Regions from separate parts of the Paenibacillus urinalis genome, predicted to be linked through region 2. Evidence: riboswitches for the same ligand, from Rfam matches in the RefSeq annotation. Region 2 holds a riboswitch; the other holds the start of a gene.

Region 1 (3,167 bases), on a different replicon from region 2:
ACGGCAGGCTGTAGTATAGGAAGAAGACCTGCACCAGTAATGGTGTGTTTCTTACAAATTCAATAATTCCTTTGGTGATCAGCGAGATCGGTTTGAATTTGCTTCGAGCAGCAAAGGCGAGGAGAAGCCCCACAATTAGTGCCAGGACAAAGGCGCAAAGCGTAATCCATACCGTCATTTGGAGAGCACCAATCAGTTCCGGCAAAATTTCAACGACATAATTCCAATCCCACATGCTTACAACCTCCCCGCTGTCAGTTTACGCTCTAGCTGTCTGACTCCCATTGAAACGAGCGTAGTGATGACAAAATACATGAGGAGCAGCAGAATAAGGATCTCCGTTGTCCAGGAAATGTAATTGTTGCGTAGAACCATCGCCTGATATGTCAAATCCGCCATCGTAATGAAATATACAAGTGAAGTCGACTTGATGAGCTCCACAAGCTGATTACCGAACGGAGGGAGCATCTGCATGGAGGCTTGGGGGAGAATAACGTTCCACAACCGCAGGCCAGGCTTCATATTTAATGCTGTTGCTGCCTCCCATTGTCCTTTCGGTACCGAGAGTACAGCACTTCGAACAATCTCTGATCCGTATGCACCATAATTAAGTCCTACAGCAAGGATGGCAGCCAACATTTTTGGAAGCTCGATCCCGATGAACGGAAGTGCAAAATATAGCCAGAATAACTGAACAAGAAGTGAAGTTCCTCGAAATATCTCAACGTATATCGTAGTAAGAGTGCGAACGATCCATAGTTTAGACAAGCGGCAGAGCCCAGCCGCAAAGGCTACGATTAGAGCCAGAATTGCTGAAAAGAAAGCGACCGTTATTGTAATTTCTGCCCCTTTCAGCAGGGTTGGGAGAAAATCAAGCCATGAACTTGGCATGTTATTCTCCGCATAGGGCTGCAGCTGTCATTTCGCCTGGAAGCTCTTCTTCAGTAAATCCAAATTCCTGCAAAATTTCTAACAGCTCACCCGACTCCTTCATTTTTGTAAGCTCAGCATTGTATGCTTCTTGAAATTCCGTATCCGCCTGACGAAATGCTGTCGCTCCATACCCGCGGACACTCTCACCATCAATGACAGGCTGCTTGAAACCTTCAACACGTTCAATCTGATCATCGCTCGCGGACTCCAGCATAGCGGTAAGCGACGGACCTGTCATGGTGATCGCCTGTACTCTGTCTGCTTGCAAAGCACTAATAGCTGAGGCTTGATCGGGAACCTGAACAATACGGTCAGAAGGAACTCCCGACTCTTCCATATAACCAATTTCTACAGCTCCTGTCATAACTGCTACTTTGGCATTATCATCTGCCGCAATATCTTCATAGCTGGTTAGGTTAAGGGGATTCCCTTGTTTTACCGCGAGCGACTCCCCAATGCTGTATTCCGGATCTGCAAATAATACAGCTGAACAGCGATTAGGATTAATAAACATACCTGCCGTAATCATGTCAAAACGATCTGCTTGAAGACCCGCGATTAAAGAACCAAACTCTGTAAGCTCGCCCTTCATCTCTTTTACACCTAGTCTTTCTAGGATAACTTTTGCAATCTCGACGGCTTCGCCCGTTAGCTCTCCATTTTCGTCTTTATAGGCGTAAGGCTTCTCGTTAGCAAATCCCACCGTGATATATCCCTGATCAATCGCTTGATCAAGGGTGCTTCCTTTTTCCCCACATGCTGTCAATGACAATACCAAAACAGTTAACAATACAAGAATAACGCCCTTCTTCAAACATCCCACAACCTTTCCACGTTCTGTAATCTTGATAAATGGCATAGCAAAATTAACCTAGTATATATATGTTTTTACTAGGATATTAAACATCAAAAAGTCACGAGTCAGTATGAAAACAAGCCCCAAACAAGTCCTTTTGATTTACTTGTACTCACCTAACTGACATTTTATGAGTTTCTTTCGTTTTTTCTCATGATCCCCCCTTGTAAAATTAAAAAATGACCGCCTATCCAGGGAACAAGACATAGCTCCGCCAGCAGGGGTCAAAATGAAGAAAAAGGCCCCCTTAGAATTAAAAAGGGCCTTTTGTGATGATATGCATTATGTATACAAGACCCATCCACTGCTGACGAGGTTAGCTGACGGACTCGGGTAAGATGGTACCCTACACTCGAATTCAAGTGATTCGCCCCATTAATACTGGTTCCCCCGCTTTCCAGATTCTGTATCTGAAAACTAAGCGTGATTCCATGATAAAGGGATGTTCTGGAAATGTCAAACCGATTTTATTGATTTTTTGGAAGAAACTCCGTGTTTTTTGCAATATACAACTGTTTTTATCCCACGTTATACTATTTCAACAAATGAATACAAACCCACATTATTCCTTTGTTTGTTAGGTCATAAGCAGTATAATCAGCCATACAAGTGCAGTAACAGAATTAAATCATCAATACATAAACTATATAATTTTGTGTTGCAGTGACTCGTGACTAGGTATGTAAATGTATAAAGCCAAAAACGGCCTGTCCCCTATTACGGGAACACGCCGCTTGTACGATTAAACGCATCGCTTAATTATTGCATACCTTGCATGATGGCATTAATGATGCCTTGCTGGGTAACGGTATTATTCGAGCGGTTAAACAGAGCAAATCCATGCTGTCCGTTATGACCATTGTCCCAATAAACCGGAACCGATTTGTATTTCTTAGAGGTTGCTGCTACCGCTTTGGCAAAAGCTTGACGGTAAACGTTATTAGTAGAATCATACGCCGTTTTATCGATAGAGCCGAATTCACCAATGACAACCGGATAGCCTTGGGTTACAAACTTATCATGCATCGCTTTGATTTGCGATTCCAGATAGTCCTCTTGTCCCCAAGTGGATTTCTTAGAAGGATTCGTTGCCGTTGCACCCCACTGTGTAATATTGCCGGATTCCTCACCTGCAAAATCCCATGGAGAGTAATAGTGCGCCGAGATCATGATTCTCTTCTCCGAGCTTGGAATAGCGGAAGATCTGAAATTATCCGTCGGAAGAACGAAGCCATAATTACCTACCGTGTAATCAATGTTGGTATTCCAGCCTGGAATCAAGAGCCATCTGGCATTGTTATTGCCTCCGGTCTTGCGGACCGTATCCACAAAGATTTGATTGTAGGCGTTCAGATTTGCGTAATATGCTGCATTCGGA
Region 2 (3,167 bases):
TTATAGAACAGGGCCCCAAGTTGATAGGCATCAGCAGCATCCGTCTTGACGCGTCTCAAATTAGTCTTTTTAGCTTCATATGAGATTAACGGATTAATGACGATGTATAGATACTGGTGCTCATCCAGAAACTGAACAACAGGGCTATGATAATGACCTGTTGCCTCCATCACAATACAAGGGCTTATGCCTGCAACTGATTCTACCGCTCTAACATAATTAAGAAAAGCCGATAATCCCTCTAGATCATGATTAAATCTAAAGATCTTCCCATGAGCTTCTCCGCGGTCTAAAAAAGCTTGTGCATGGCTCTCTCCCTTGGACACATCCAAACCAATGACTGGATTCATGACATCACTCCCAAAGTATATTCACCGGTAACCCCTAACCTTCTTGTTTTCCACACTATCGCATGTGATACGGGATCAACGTCCCAACCAGCCTAACCATGGTTGAACAAGTAGGGGGGATGAACAGAATAGCTCTCGGGATCCAAGTCCCACGGGCAGATACGCTCGATCCCCGGCTACCGCTATCTTACGACCAAACAAAAAAGAGGTCGACCAGAAAGATCTGGTGACCTCATAATACGAACGGGCAGATTAGTTTAACAAAATTAAATTAAAAATAGTTTAAGTTTAAGTCAAACTTCCAACAGATAAGGCGGACTTGTTACCTAGGAGTATATATTTTTTTAATCCTTACATAAACCACAGTGAAAGATAAATAAAAAAACATCTTCTACTTCAAAGTAGAAGATGTTTAGAATCATTAACAAAGTGCTGTGAAGTAGCTTGTCCTTCCCTCTTTAATGAGAGTCATCAACCATCTTAGAAAAATTCTTATCACTAATTGTTCTTCTAGCTGTAACGTACCGTTCCTTGTAGTATGTTTCCGAAAGTTTACTTACTCTTACTCCTTTACTGCTCGAGGAATGAGCAAATTGTCCATCCCCTATGTAGATCCCTGCATGAGATATTCCTTTTCCACTCGTATTGAAGAAAACCAAATCTCCCGTTCTTAAGTTGCTTTTTGCTACCGCAGTACCTGTTTTGGCTTGAGCAGCCGAAGTTCTAGGAAGTTTTTGATTGAATTTATCAAATATGTACAATATGAAGCCGGAGCAATCAAAGCCACTTGCTACGGACGTTCCACCCCATTTATAAGGTGTTCCTACCACTTGGCTAACTTCTGATTGTAATTTTGATTGGTCATTAGCAAATGCACTTGTGGTTCCAGAAGAAATAATAATAACAGCCCCTAATAGAGACATAATAATTTTTTTCAAGTATAATATTCTCCCTTCGATGCCTACGGAGTTAGCTTAAGGGTTCGGTAGAAGGTTACCTATATATAACACTATTTTGAACAATTCACCCAGTGTGGTTCCCCCGTTTTTAATAGATTAAAATTCGGCAAAATAATTAAAATATTGTAACACTAATCACTGTAGTGTATAAATCGAGACTTGTCAATTATAACCTTTAAAATTTGTTGCTTCTTATGATTTGATAAGGATTTTTATCTAACATATCGAGATTTTAAATAAAAATTGACAGACTAAAAAAAGTTCATCAAATTTTGTGACATATAACCATAACAAATTTGTAATAGATATGTCTTTTTTAATAATCAGAAACTGTTTCAGCTGTAATCAAAAATAACCGCCCCAGTTACTGGGAGCGGTTATAAAAGTAGTTTTAATGTTATGCAGCCATGTTACGACATACATCTGCACATTTAAAACAAGCTTCCGCACATTTTTGACAATGGTCATGATTATGTTTTTTGCACTCATCACCACATGCTTGGCAAATCTCAGCACACAATGAGCAAATTTCTTTGATAAATGGTGAATTACTGCTCATTGCTGTTGCAGCAAAAGAGCAGATGTCAGCACAAAGCCGATCTAAACGGATACATTCTGCCATCATTTTAGTGTCTTCTTCTTTTAAACAAGCATCATAGCAGTGATTACAAGTCACCATACATCGTAAGCATTCCTCTATACATTGTTTATACTGTTCATGTGACATTTCCATTCTCCTTTCAGTGATTAATTCTTTACATACGTAATTACTATTTACAATTAGTCCTCGATACATACCAGATTCCTCAAGGCCTTGTATTTCAATAAACCAAAAATGTGCAGAATATATGGAGATAATGAGTCAAAATAAAAAAAATTCTCGATATCTTTTCAAAAGCTAAGATGATTAATGATCAGCTTGAAGCATAAAAATCACTTTGAAAAGCTATTTCTCTACCATAGCCGGAACTAAGAACTTTAAATAGATTAGTCGTGTTTATGCACAAAATATTCAAATTTCAGGCGTATAATAATATAAACCTCCTAATGGAGGAATAATGTTGGGTTATAAGGTGATCGTTGGTTACGAGGTCACAATAGTATTTCTGAGACACTCACTACTCCATATATCAGAGAATTATAAGTGTCATAGATTTAGACATAACTAACAGAACGGTGGTCACATATGAGAATGAATCGAATAGCTTTTAAATTAGGAATTATTATCGTATCTCTGCTGTTAACGGTTCTGCTTTCCTTGGGATTTGTCGTTGATAAAATCTTTTCGAATATGTATTATCAAAAATCAGAACAAGATGTGGCCGAAATGTCATCCCATTTTGTCGAAATGGTACATTCTAGTAAGAGCATACCTACGGATTTGATATCCACTATGGCAGAATTTTCGAAGGTGGAGATCTTTGTTTTAGATAGGCAAGGAGAATTATTAGGAAAATCAAGTAAGGCCTCTAATCATCATGTAAATTTCATTACCGCAACTGAAATCAATAGATTACTTAACGGAGAATCATTAATGATAAACTATAGTACTGAGAATGGAGAATCCTACCTAATCTCTGGTAAACCATTGTTGGATATTGGGGGTGGAGTTCTTGTGATTTCTTCACTTGATATCGTTAATTCCTCTATACTGGAGGTAAGACAGCTCTTATGTTTAACTGGATTGATCGGTTTTATCATAGCGGTGGGTGTTTCATTTTTTTTATCAAGAAAGATGTCTGGACCTTTGGTTCAGATGGAGAAAGCTACTAGAAAAATAGCTGCTGGTCATCTTGATAGTAGAGTAGAAGTGAGTACTAGGGATGAAATTGGTTCATTAGCAGCTGCAATAAATGAT

What was found. Region 2 has a riboswitch for cyclic di-AMP ahead of PUW25_RS27285 (C40 family peptidase). Riboswitches for the same ligand answer to the same signal wherever they lie in the genome.
Region 1: linked by a shared signal. The riboswitch ahead of ehuB (ectoine/hydroxyectoine ABC transporter substrate-binding protein EhuB) and the one ahead of PUW25_RS27285 (C40 family peptidase) in region 2 are both predicted to bind cyclic di-AMP.

Annotation. Positions count from the first base shown of each region.
Region 1 is NZ_CP118108.1:2,894,275-2,897,441, forward strand. It holds gene ehuD (ectoine/hydroxyectoine ABC transporter permease subunit EhuD) at 1-235, opposite strand, end outside; gene ehuC (ectoine/hydroxyectoine ABC transporter permease subunit EhuC) at 238-891, opposite strand; gene ehuB (ectoine/hydroxyectoine ABC transporter substrate-binding protein EhuB) at 893-1,792, opposite strand; cyclic di-AMP (ydaO/yuaA leader) riboswitch at 2,080-2,223, opposite strand; gene PUW25_RS13380 (glycoside hydrolase family 5 protein) at 2,549-3,167, opposite strand, start outside.
Region 2 is NZ_CP118110.1:171,602-174,768, reverse strand. It holds partial or broken gene PUW25_RS27290 (IS110 family RNA-guided transposase) at 1-350, opposite strand, end outside; gene PUW25_RS27285 (C40 family peptidase) at 809-1,288, opposite strand; cyclic di-AMP (ydaO/yuaA leader) riboswitch at 1,294-1,428, opposite strand; gene PUW25_RS27280 (four-helix bundle copper-binding protein) at 1,707-2,036, opposite strand; gene PUW25_RS27275 (sensor histidine kinase) at 2,496-3,167, shown strand, end outside.